DNA from 3 places in the Bradyrhizobium sp. 195 genome. Region 1 is predicted to be linked to each of the others. Evidence: predicted binding sites of a transcription regulator. Region 1 holds the regulator's gene; each other region holds the start of a gene.

Region 1 (4,280 bases):
CGCGGCGAAGCAGATGCCGCTCTACGCCTTCTCCAACACCAACCGGCCGCACGTCGACTATTTCTCGAAGGAATATGCCGATCTGCTCGGCCATTTCCGCGGACTGTATTTGTCTTCCAGCATCGGCCTGCGCAAACCGGATGCGGAGGCTTTCGACCATGTCGTCGCGGCGATCGGCGTGCCAGCGGAGCGCATCGTGTTCTTCGACGATCTCGCCGAGAACATCGAGGGAGCGCAGGCGCGCGGCCTGACCGCCGTGCATGTCACGTCGCCGCGCGATGTCGGGAACGCCTTGAAGGCCCTAGGAATCTGAGGCTAAACGGTCCCAGCGCGAGCCCACCGCACGCCCCGGTTCCCGGGACCAAATCTGCGGAACATGAGGAACCCAAACCCTTTGTGCATTTTTGTACAGAGTTCCGGGAACGGAATGCCACCCTTCGGACTCATGAGTCGGTTGGGACTTCTACATCGGACTTATCGACGTGCTGGGCAAAACCTATCTCACCAAGCAAGCCTCTCTCCTGCTTGAATTCGCAAGAACCACCTCGGATTCTGACCTTTCCGCCAAGCTGATCAGCAAGGCCGCCGACCTGAAGTCTCAGGCCGACCCTCTGCCCGACAAGGATCAAGGTCCCAAAGCTCCCGACGTCGCACTGAACGACGGCTCGGGCCGACCGAGCGGGAGTTGACCGATGCTGGCCGTGGCATTCGTCCTTCTCGTGCTCGCCATGGCCATCCTCATCCCGGTCTGTCTCGCCTTCCGGATCATGCCGCGACGGAATTGAGCCGCCTCCTCCACTGCTGAGGCCACGCAGGATAAATCACCCTGCGTGCTGCTTTGCCTCGCGCCCGCACTCGGATAGAACTCTCGCCGGCCATTTACCAATGTGCTCAGCAGGAGTTTAGCCCGTGGCCCTGATGCCGGTTTCGGACGCGCTTGCCGCGGTGCTGGCGGGTGCAGAGCCACTGCCCGAACAGAAGGCCTCCCTCGACGAGGCCTACCATCGCGTGCTCGCGCGCGACGTCGCGGCGCGGCGCACGCAGCCGCCGCAAGCGATGTCGGCGATGGACGGCTATGCCGTGCGCGCCGCCGATGCGGCAACGATCGATTCCCGGCTGACGGTCATCGGCGAGGTCGCGGCGGGCCGTCCTTTCGCAGGAACGGTCGGTGCCGGCGAAGCCGTACGGATCTTCACGGGCGGCGTCATTCCCGACGGTGCGGACGCGGTCGTGATCCAGGAGGACACCGTCGCGGACGGCGATAGCGTCACGATCAAGGAAGCCGCGATCGCCGGACGGCACATCCGCCCGGCAGGCGTCGACTTCCGCGAGGGCGACGTGCTCTTGCGCAAAGGAACCCGTCTGACAGAGCGCGACCTCGCGCTCGCAGCCGGAATGAATCACCCGCATCTCGCCGTCTGCCGCCGTCCGAAGGTCGCGATCCTCGCCACCGGCGACGAACTGGTGATGCCGGGCTCAACGCCCGGGCACGGCCAGATCGTCTATTCCAATGGCTACGCCCTGCACGCTCTAGCCCGCAGCGAGGGCGCCGAGACCATCGACCTCGGCGTTGCCGCCGATACGCTTGCAGCCACCTCCGCCGGCATCCGTCGCGCCCGCGAGAGCGGTACCGACATCCTGATCACGACCGGCGGCGCGTCGGTCGGCGACCACGATCTGGTCCAGCAGGCGCTCCTGGACGAAGGCATCTCGATGGCGTTCTGGAAGATCGCGATTCGGCCCGGCAAGCCGATGATGCACGGACGGCTCGGCGCGATGGGTGTGATCGGCCTGCCCGGCAATCCCGTGTCCTCCTACGTCTGCGCCTTCCTGTTCATGGTGCCGCTGATTCGCGCGCTGTCGGGCCGTTCAGTGATCCATCATCGTCGCGAGCGCGCCGTGCTGGGCCGCGATCTCGGCGCCAACGACCAGCGCGAGGATTATCTGCGCGCGCGGCTGGAGCTGCGCGACGACGGCACGCTCGTCGCCGTTCCCGTCAGTCATCAGGACTCCTCTCTGCTTGCGAATCTCGCTGCAGCACAGGTACTTCTCGTCCGCCCACCGTTCGCCCCGAAGGCCGAGGCCGGCAGCCCTTGCGAGGTGCTGCGGCTCCCCGTCTGAACTGCGCGGCCACACGCATTCCGCGAGTTTGCCTCTGTTCACGGTAAATTAAGCAGTTGCGGAACATGTATCGAACATATAGTGTCCGTTCATGATTTGTTTCGAGCATGCAGCGGCTTATCGCTGAATTCATCGTCTCGGAATCGAACGACATCAACCGGGGGACTTTGGTCGAGATGTTAACGCGCAAACAATACGAGCTTCTGCGGTTCATCAGCGAACGCTTGAAGGAAAGCGGCGTGCCGCCCTCCTTCGACGAGATGAAGGATGCGCTCGACCTGCGCTCGAAGTCAGGCATTCACCGCCTGATCACCGCGCTCGAGGAGCGCGGCTTCATCCGCCGCCTGCCCAACCGCGCCCGCGCCATCGAAGTGATCAAGCTGCCGGAGCTTCAAGCTGCCGCCGGCAACCGACGCGGCTTCACGCCGAGCGTCATCGAGGGCAATCTCGGCAAGGTCCGCGCGAGCTCCAGCCCGGCCGTGGACGAGGGCGAGCGGCCCGTTGCAGTGCCCGTGATGGGCCGCATCGCGGCCGGCACGCCGATCGAGGCGTTGCAGACCCGCAGCCACACCATCAGCGTGCCGCCTGACATGCTCGGCTCCGGCGAGCACTACGCCCTCGAAGTGCGCGGCGATTCCATGGTCGAGGCCGGTATCCTCGACGGCGACATGGCGCTGATCCAGCGCAACGAGAGCGCCGATACCGGTGACATCGTGGTGGCGCTGATCGACGACGAGGAGGCCACGCTCAAGCGCTTCCGCCGCCGCGGCGCCTCGATCGCACTCGAACCCGCCAATGCCGCTTATGAGGTGCGCATCCTGCCGCCGAACCGCGTGAAAATTCAGGGCAAGCTGATCGGGCTTTACCGGAAGTACTGAGACCCCTCGGCGGTCATTCGATACCAATGATTCCGATTGGAGCGGATCTGATCCGCTCCTGCTGGGCAGTCTTCTGGTCTTGCGCAGATTGTCCGGCCCCTTCCAGCGCGACGCCCCGGCGTGTCGCCGCCAAGCACTCGTCACTTTTCGGTCTCGAGGCCTCGAGCAGACAATGATACATCGGCGCGCGCGGGCCGCTAACGCTCGTCTTTGCCGAATGCATTGATGTGAGCTTTGTTCCTCGCGGATTCGAAAAGATAATTTGATCGCATCCCGCGTGCCAGCCGCAGATTTGCCTACAACCAAGCAGAGCGTTGTCTGCTTCCACTCTGATAGAGGCTTGCGCCTCCGAGGGAGGCGCGGGTTGCTATCTTCGCATGAGGAGCACCCGATGTGTGACTACAGCCTGCATGCCGTTGCATCGCGCCCCGCCGAAGTCGGCGAGACGATCGTGTCGACAACGTTCCGCGGCACCTCGACGCGTGGTTTTGCTTCTGCGGCCGATCCGACCGTGGCCGTCTGCCTGCTGCCGGGGACGGAGCTCGCCTTCGCCGACAACGTCCGTTACGACAATCGCTGGATCTGGACGCGCACCGTCAATTCGCGCGTCGGCAAGTTCGGCAAGATCGATCCGCACATTCCCGATCGCCATCACGACGCGATCGAATTCCCGGATGGCAAATACGTGCTGGTGACGCAACTCGTCGAAGGCCAGCGCGCAACCGTGCTGCAACTGCCGGTGACCCAGCCCGTCAGCGAGCGCGAGCACAAGCCGCAGATCATCGCCGACGGCCGGCCGACGGTCACGCGCCTGCCGATCGGCTGACGCCACTCGACCGACAATAGGTCGGGCCAGGATTGAAATGCCATCGCCGGCCGAGGCCGGCGAGCCCGGCGGGTTTGTGTTTCACGAAAATCGATCGGCGAGACCCGCCGCCGCACATCGTCGCCGCACGAAGTTTAACCCGTCCTGCCTGAATTTTGAACGTCCGCTCCGCAGCCAAATGTCCGATGCTGTCGTGGTTTGAGGCGGCGGACAGCTCGATGAAGACCTTCATTCGCGTCGTTGAACTCTGGATACCTGACCGGACGCGCATGCGGCTGGAATTCGGCGGCGGCCTCTACGACGAAGGCCTGTCCGCATTCAAGACCGCCAGCGCAGAGCTGCATTTCGGATATGACGAGGGGCTTCCAGGCAAGGCCTGGGCCTCTGGCCATCCCGTCATCCTCACGACATTCGCCAACTCCTATTTCAAGCGCACCGATCAGGCGCTCGCGGCC
Region 2 (4,280 bases), 1.7 Mb from region 1:
CGTCGTCGTGGTGCCTTCCTCGGCAAAACCGCGCACATGCATGCCGGCATGGTTGGTGCGGTTATAGGTCAGCCGGTGGATCAGGTATGGATAGCCGTGATAGGCGAAGATGACAGGCTTGTCTGATGTGAACAGGCTGTCGAAGTCGCGGTCGGACAGGCCGTGCGGATGCTGCTCCTGCGGCTGCAGCGTCATGAGATCGACGACGTTGACGACGCGGATCTTCAGGTCCGGCAGCGCCTTGCGCAAGAGATCGACGGCGGCGAGGGTCTCCAGCGTCGGCACGTCGCCGGCGCAGGCCATGACCACGTCGGGCTCCTGACCTGCAGCTTCCGTACCCGCCCAGGTCCAGATGCCGATGCCGGCATCGCAATGCGTGGCCGCCTCCTGCATCGACAGCCATTGCGGCGCCGGCTGCTTGCCGGCGACGATCACGTTGACGCGGTTGTAGGTGCGCAGGCAATGGTCGGCGATCCACAGCAGCGTGTTGGCATCAGGCGGGAAGTAGATGCGGACGATATCGGCCTTCTTGTTGGCGACGAGATCGACGAAGCCGGGGTCCTGGTGGCTGAAGCCGTTATGGTCCTGACGCCAGACATGCGAGGTCAAGAGGTAATTGAGCGACGCAATCGGCCGCCGCCACGGCAGCTCGCGCGTGACCTTCAACCATTTGGCATGCTGGTTGAACATGGAATCGACGATGTGGATGAAGGCCTCGTAACACGAGAAGAAGCCATGCCTGCCGGTGAGCAGATAGCCCTCGAGCCAGCCCTGGCAGAGATGTTCGCTCAACACTTCCATGACGCGGCCGTCTTGCGCCAGATGCACGTCGTAAGGTTCGATCGGCTCCATCCAGACGCGTTCAGTCTCCTCGAACACCGCGTCCAGACGGTTTGACGCGGTTTCGTCCGGGCCCATGATGCGGAAGTTGCGCTCTTTCGCGTTGAGGCGGATGACATCGCGCAAAAATTTGCCGAGCTCGCGCGTCGCTTCGGCCATGAGGCCGCCGGGCTGCGGCACTTCGATTGCGAAGTTGCGGAAGTCCGGCAGCTTCAGCTCTTTCTTCAGGAGGCCGCCATTGGCATGCGGATTGGCGCCCATGCGGCGGAGGCCTTCTGGCGCGAGCGCCTGAAGCTCGGGGATGAGCGCGCCGCTTTCGTCGAACAGTTTTTCCGGCTCGTAGCTGCGCATCCAGTCTTCGAGCACTTTGAGATGGGCCGGATTTTCACGGCAGCCTGCGACGGGGACCTGATGTGCGCGCCAAAAGCCCTCGACCTTCTTGCCGTCGACCTCTTTCGGACCGGTCCAGCCCTTCGGGCTGCGCAGCACGATCATCGGCCAGCGCGGCCGCTCGACGCTTCCGCGCCCGTCCCGTGCGTGCTGCTGGATCGAGCGGATGCTGGCGAGCGCGACGTCGAGCGCATCCGCCATGGCCTGGTGCATCAATTTGGGCTCATCACCTTCGACGAACAGCGGCTCGTGGCCGAACCCGCGGAAGAGATCGCGGATTTCCTCGTCGCGCATCCGCCCGAGCACGGTCGGGTTGGCGATCTTGTAGCCGTTCAGATGCAGAATCGGCAGCACCGCGCCGTCATGGGCGGGGTTCAGGAATTTGTTGGAGTGCCAGGACGCGGCGAGCGGACCGGTCTCGGCTTCGCCGTCGCCGACCACGCAGGCAACGATCAAATCAGGATTGTCCAGCGCCGCGCCATAGGCATGCACCAGCGCGTAGCCGAGTTCGCCGCCTTCGTGGATCGAGCCCGGCGTTTCCGGCGCGGCGTGGCTCGGAATGCCACCGGGGAACGAGAACTGCCTGAACAGCTTGCGCATGCCGTCCGCATCGCGCGCGATATCAGGATAGATCTCGCTGTAGCTGCCTTCCAGATAGGTGTTGGCGACCATGCCCGGCCCGCCATGGCCGGGGCCGCAGACATAGAGCACGCTGACATCAAGCGTGCGAATGACGCGGTTGAGGTGGGCGTAGATGAAGTTCAGGCCGGGCGTTGTACCCCAATGGCCGAGCAAACGCGGCTTGATGTGCTCGGGGCGCAAGGGCTCGCGCAGCAGAGGATTGTCCAGCAGGTAAATTTGCCCGACGGAGAGGTAGTTCGCGGCGCGCCAGTAGCTATCAAGGAGACCGAGGTCGCTGCTCGCTGAGGCCGATTGTTGTTGCTTTGTCATGTTCCTGCTGACCTTCACCCGGCGATCGTCACCAACATTGTTCCGCGGCGATTGATCCCTGACCGGCATCAAACGAAATCGCCATGTCGGGCGTGTTGCGTGAGGTCAAAGGACCGCGCCCGAAATTTGGGCCGCAACTTTGCATGGGGTTGTTTTTCAGTTTTTCGTTTGTGTTCTTGATTTGTTCCTTTGCCGTGCTATCTTGGCTTCATGAGTCCAGCAGCATCCTCTCATGCTCACAAGCACCCGCCGGTCACGGCGCCCTCCGAGCCGGCGGGTGCGGACTCTGATTTTCCAGCCGATTTTCCAGAGCTCGGCGTCGCCATCGACCGCGCGCGCCGGAGAGGGCGGGGTGCGCAGTCGAATGCAAGCGGCCGCTTTGAGGCCGAGGCGCGCGTCGCCTTCGACGACGGCTGGCAGAGCCTGGAAGAGCTGCCGCCGTTCAAGACCAGTGTGGGGGTCGATACCTCGCGCAAGGTGATCACCCGCAACGACTCACCCGATATCGGCTTCGACCGCTCGATCAATCCCTATCGCGGTTGCGAGCATGGTTGTGTCTACTGCTTTGCCCGGCCGACCCATGCCTATCTCGGCCTGTCGCCGGGGCTTGATTTCGAATCGAAGCTGTTTGTGAAACCTGAGGCGCCCGCGCTGCTCGAGAAGGAGCTCGCCGCGACCGGCTATGAGCCGCGGATGATCGCGATCGGCGCCAACACCGATCCCTACCAGCCGATCGAGCGCGAGCGGAAGATCATGCGCGGCATCCTCGAGGTGTTGGAACGCGCCGGCCATCCCGTCGGCATCGTCACCAAATCCGCGCTGGTGGTGCGCGACATCGACATTCTCGCGCGCATGGCAAAGCGCAACCTCGCCAAGGTCGCGATCTCGGTCACCTCGCTCGATCCAAAACTGGCGCGCACCATGGAGCCGCGGGCCTCGACGCCGCCGAAGCGACTGGAGGCGCTGAAGCAGCTTTCGGACGCCGGCATTCCCACCACCGTGATGGTCGCGCCCGTGATCCCAGCGCTGAACGATTCCGAGATCGAGCGCATTCTCGATGCCGCCGCCCATGCCGGCGTCAAGGAAGCCTCCTATGTGCTGCTGCGGCTGCCGCTGGAGGTGCGCGATCTCTTCCGCGAATGGCTGATGGCGAACTATCCGGACCGCTATCGCCACGTCTTCACGCTGATCCGCGACATGCGCGGCGGGCGCGACTACGATGCGAAATGGGGCGAGCGGATGAAGGGCACGGGACCGATGGCCTGGACCATCGGCCGCCGCTTCGAGATTGCCTGCGACAGGCTTGGCCTCAACAAGCGGCGCTCAAAGCTTACGACGGATCACTTTGCGCGGCCGAAGCGGAGCGGCGATCAGCTCAGCCTGTTCTGACCGGGAGTGGAAGAGGCGTCGCATGAGCAAGCAACTCCAGCCTCCGCTGCCGCGGCTCACCGTCATCACGCTCGGTGTGAGTGACATCCGCGCCAGCATCGCCTTTTACGACGCGCTCGGCTTCTCGCGCCGGCTGAAGGCGACCGGAGAGGCCGTCGCGTTCTACGATACCGGCGGTCCGGTGCTCGCGCTGTTTCCGTGGAATCAGCTCGCGGCGGACGCCGCGTTGCCGGATCAGCCGAGGCCGACGACCTTTCGCGGCATGACGATCGCCTGGAACTGTCGGACACGGGACGAGGTCGATGCGGTGATGGCCTTCGCCCTCGGCAAGGGGGCGAATCTGGTGAAGGCCGCCCATGAGACCGATTACGGCGGCTATTCCGGCTATTTCGCGGACCCCGACGGCCATCCCTGGGAGGTCGTGGTCGCGCCCGGCATCGAGGTCGGCGAGGACCGGCGGGTGCATCTGGCGGAGTAGGCCAGCCTGAATAACGGGAATTGTCTGGGGTTCCCGGTTGCGCAGCCCGGGCCGCTTGCGCACCATCCCGGCCATGATTCGGGACAAGTCCGCCAGGAAGCCGGCCGCCAAAGACGCGGCAAAGCAGGACGCCGCCAGGAAGGCAGCGCCCTCGAAGGCGGCCAAGGCGTCGGCCGTCAAGGTCCCGGCCGGCAAGAAAGGCATCATCGCGATCGCGCCGCCGAGCTTCCGT
Region 3 (4,280 bases), 3.5 Mb from region 1:
GCAGCCTGTTCTCGGCCTCCGAGGCCATCATCACCGGCCGCGTCATCGCGGTGGTCGGCGCCAAGGGCGGCGTCGGCGCTTCCACCGTCGCGCACAACGTGGCCTGGACCATCGCCCGCGACCTTTCGCTCGATTCGGTCGTGATCGACCTCGACCTCGCCTTCGGCACCGCGGGCCTCGACTACAACCAGGACCCGGCGCAGGGCATCGCCAACGCAGTGCTGTCGCAGGACCGGCCGGACACGGCGCTGATGGAGCGCCTGCTGTCCAAATGCACCGAGCGCCTCAGCCTCCTCGCTGCGCCTGCCAGCCTTGACCGCGTCTACGATTTCGGCGCCGAAGCCTTCGACGCCATATTCGACACGCTACGCATGACCACGCCCTGCATCGTGCTCGACGTCCCGCACCAATGGTCAGGGTGGACGCGGCGCGCGCTGGTGAATGCCGACGACATCGCGATCGTCGCCGAGCCCGACCTCGCCAATCTGCGCAACACCAAGAACATGCTGAGCGTGCTGAAAGCAGCGCGACCGAACGACCGGCCGCCGCTGTACTGCCTGAATCAGGTCGGCATGCACAAGCGCGCGGAGATCGAGGTCAAGGCGTTCGCCAAGACCATGGAGAGCCAGCCGATTGCGGTGATCCCGTTCGATTCGAAACTGTTTTCGACCGCGGCCAATAACGGCCAGATGATCGCGGAAGTCTCCAAGAATCACCGCACCACCGAGTTGTTTCAGAACATGGCGAACCGCCTCGCCGGCCGCGGCGAGGTGAAGAAGCCGAAGCGCTCGTTGCTCGCGCCGCTGCTGAAGAAGCTGAAGGGCCGGTCGGGGCGCGGATCAGCCCCGCATCGCAAGGCGTCGTAAGGGCTGGAAGCCTTTTCGAGCGAAGTGGAAAAAGAACCTCTGCGGGCGGGCTATTTGTCCGCCCGTTGCTGCTTCTTCGCCAGCAACTGCCGCAGCGCAGTGACCTTTGCCGCGGCCTGATCGGGCGGCAGATCGGCCTTCACGAGGATTTCGGCCTCGGCCTCGCGGCCTTGCAATCCCAGCACGAGCGCCAGATTGGCGCGGACCCGCGCATCGTTCTGATTGCGCTGATAAGCGCGGCCGAGCACCTGTTCGGCCTTCGACAGATTGTTTTGCAGCATATAGGACAGGCCGAGATTGGACAGCACGGTCGGCTCGTTCGGCACGATCTTCAACGCCGCGGCGTAATATTGCTGCGCTTCCTCGTTGCGGCCGAGCTGATCGAGCGCCGCGCCCTGCGCCGACAGGATGCGCCAATCGGGATCTTCAGGCGAATGCGCGCGGCCGAGGACGTCGAAGGCCTGCTGGAAATTACCGTTGTCGGCGAGCGCGCGGCCATAGCCGGCGAGCAGCGCCTTGTTGCTGGAATGACCGAGCACGGCCTGCTCCATCACCGCGACCGCCTGCGCGCGCTGGCCGCTCTCGCGCAGCGCCTTGCCGTAGGCGAGCGCAAGGTCGGGATCACCAGGCTTGGCGCGATAGCGCGCACGCAAAGCGTCCATGTCCGGCGTGGGGTCGGCCTTATCAGCCGTTTCCGATCTGACGCCGAGCGCGCCGGTCACGTCCTCGATGCCGGCGGTCTGGCAACCGCCGAGGGTGAGCACCAGGAGTGCGGGAAGCAGCAATCTCGCCGCAGGAAAGGCGAGGGACGAACGCTTGGACATACTCTGATCACTCGGCAACTGATCAGAGATGCTTACCGATTAACGCTAAAGTCCCGTTAAGGACGCGCTCCCAAGGACCCTAGTCGGTGAATTCGGCGCCGAACTCGCAGCCGATGCGCCAGCGCAGGCGGCATTGCCGGGAATAGTCGGGCGCGAAGATGATGGTGAATTGCGGCGGCACTTCCAAGAATTCCGCCACCACTTTCACGCCGCCATCCGAGATATCCGTGATCGTGCAGTCCCGCGGCAGCGACCCCGCGCCAAAATGGATCTTGGCGAGCCGGCTGCACATCCGACGTTCGCTTCTCCGGCGATTTGCAAGCATTTGAATTGTTCACCCGTTGACCACGGCCCATCCCGCAGCCCTAGGAGTAGCGGACATTCGTTGGAATGTGCTGAGGACAGAAGCTGGCATTCGAAGCGTAGTGTCGGCTTGGCGTTTACGAATGCTTAGGATTCGCCGCCCCTGCGGGATTGTTCCCGTATTGTTCTTGCGGAAGGCGCCGGGCTCTGCTACCCCTAATTGTGCGAGAGGGGCAGGCTGGTTTGAGCATGGTTCAGCGGGTTTCTACCGTCGCCTTTGAGGGGATCGAGGCCCGCGCGGTCGACGTGCAGGTGCAGGTTGCGCCTGGCCTGCCGGCGTTCGCCATCGTCGGCCTGCCGGACAAGGCGGTGTCGGAGGCGCGCGAGCGGGTGCGCTCGGCGCTGATCGCCTCGGGCCTCGCGCTGCCGGCGCGCCGGATCATCGTCAATCTGGCGCCGGCCGACCTGCCCAAGGAGGGCAGCCATTACGACCTCCCGATCGCGCTCGGCCTGATGGCGGCGATCGGCGCGATCCCGCCGGATGCGCTGACCGGCTTCACCGTGCTCGGCGAGCTTGGCCTCGACGGCTCGATCGCGCCCGTGGCCGGCGTTCTTCCCGCCGCCATCGGCGCCAATATGCGCGAGGAAGGGCTGATCTGCCCGGCGTCCTGCGGCTCCGAAGCGGCCTGGGCCAGCCCGGACATCCAGATCATCGCAGCACACTCGCTGATCCAGATCGCCAACCACTTCAAAGGCACGCAGGTGCTGTCGCGGCCTTTGCCGAAGGTGCATGAGGCCGCCGCGTCCACGCTCGACCTCCGCGACATCAAGGGTCAGGAGAGCGCCAAGCGGGCGCTGGAGATCGCGGCCGCCGGCGGGCATCACCTGCTCATGATCGGCGCGCCCGGCGCCGGCAAATCGATGCTGGCGGCGCGGCTGCCCTCGATCCTGCCGCCGCTGTCGCCGGGTGAGCTGCTCGAAGTCTCGATGATCGCGTCCGTCGCCGGCGAGATCGAAGGCGGCGCGCTGACGGCGCGGCGGCCGTTCCGCTCACCGCATCATTCCGCCAGCATTGCCGCGCTCACTGGCGGCGGCATGCGCGCCAAGCCCGGCGAGATCTCGCTGGCGCATCAGGGCGTGTTGTTTCTCGACGAGCTGCCCGAATTCGATCCGCGCGTGCTGGATTCGCTGCGGCAGCCGCTGGAGAATGGCGAGGTCGCCGTGTCGCGCGCCAACCATCGCGTCACCTACCCCGCCCGCTTCATGCTGGTCGCGGCGATGAATCCGTGCCGCTGCGGCAACGCGTTCGAGCCCGGCTATGCCTGCAAGCGTGGCCGCATCGACCGCTGCACCGGCGATTACCAGGCGCGCATCTCGGGCCCGCTGATGGACCGCATCGATCTGCGCATCGAGGTGCCGGCCGTGACCGCGGCCGATCTGATCCTGCCGCCTCCGGCGGAAGGCTCGGCCGAGGTCGCCGCGCGCGTCGCCGCGGCGCGCGACATCCAGCTCGCACGTTATGCCGATGCCGGTCTGCCCAATGTCCGCACCAATGCCGAGGCCCCCGCCTCCGTGCTGGAGGAGATCGCAAAGCCTGACGCGCAAGGCGCCAAACTGCTGCGCGATGCCGCCGAGACCATGCGGCTGTCGGCGCGCGGCTATCACCGCGTGCTGCGGGTGGCGCGCACGCTGGCCGATCTCGATCATTCCGACAAGATCGGCCGGCTGCATCTGGCCGAAGCTTTGTCCTATCGCGCACTCGCGGAGGATGTACGCCAGCTGGCTTGATCATTCTGCGCATCAACCCGGCGGTAACGAGTTTCCTTTACGCTCTGCAAACCATAAGGCCCGATGAGTTCCCAAGTGGCTTGTGCGAGTAGAGCGTCATGTTGCGTTTCAAGATCCTGGCCTCGGTTGTTCCCCTCCTGGCGGCTGTTGCATTCGCCCGCGGCGAGATCGGATCGGTCTCACATCCCTGCATCGCGCTCGGCGACACCTCGGTCGAGCTGACCTCACTGTTCTGGACGGCCGGCGTGCACGTCGCCTTCACCGACGATCCGGAGCACGCCACTGTGCGGGTCCAGATTACCGACGATGCCGACGCCGCGGATTTCGCCGTGGTCGACGACGGCCTAGGTTCCGAACCGGACTCCTGCCAGGCCAATCCGTCGACCCGCCTTGTGTCGATTGCCGCTCAGCCCGTCGATGGCGGCCAGGTGATCTATCTCTCCACCGAAGGGCCGGCCGATTACCGCATCTATGTGCGCTCGAAATCGTTCTCGCAGCG

Evidence for each region. The regulator LexA, encoded in region 1, represses DNA repair genes until DNA is damaged. The targets are predictions, from matches to a motif close to TGTTCNNNNTGTGTTCNG.
Region 2: a site for LexA is predicted at 2,353-2,370, ahead of IVB26_RS30300 (PA0069 family radical SAM protein). Genes of this name have one in related genera too.
Region 3: a site for LexA is predicted at 2,166-2,183, ahead of IVB26_RS00150 (YifB family Mg chelatase-like AAA ATPase). Genes of this name have one in related genera too.

The regions. Positions count from the first base shown of each region.
Region 1 is NZ_CP082161.1:4,819,225-4,823,504, forward strand. It holds gene IVB26_RS22340 (HAD family hydrolase) at 1-313, shown strand, start outside; gene IVB26_RS22345 (hypothetical protein) at 483-689, shown strand; gene IVB26_RS22350 (molybdopterin molybdotransferase MoeA) at 910-2,121, shown strand; gene lexA (transcriptional repressor LexA) at 2,298-2,999, shown strand; gene IVB26_RS22360 (hypothetical protein) at 3,391-3,825, shown strand; gene IVB26_RS22365 (GAF domain-containing protein) at 4,044-4,280, shown strand, end outside.
Region 2 is NZ_CP082161.1:6,473,908-6,478,187, reverse strand. It holds gene IVB26_RS30305 (phosphoketolase family protein) at 1-2,181, opposite strand, end outside; gene IVB26_RS30300 (PA0069 family radical SAM protein) at 2,392-3,570, shown strand; gene IVB26_RS30295 (VOC family protein) at 3,593-4,048, shown strand; gene IVB26_RS30290 (ribonuclease HII) at 4,122-4,280, shown strand, end outside.
Region 3 is NZ_CP082161.1:25,715-29,994, reverse strand. It holds gene IVB26_RS00165 (AAA family ATPase) at 1-866, shown strand, start outside; gene IVB26_RS00160 (tetratricopeptide repeat protein) at 917-1,690, opposite strand; gene IVB26_RS00155 (PilZ domain-containing protein) at 1,770-2,015, opposite strand; gene IVB26_RS00150 (YifB family Mg chelatase-like AAA ATPase) at 2,243-3,781, shown strand; gene IVB26_RS00145 (hypothetical protein) at 3,880-4,280, shown strand, end outside.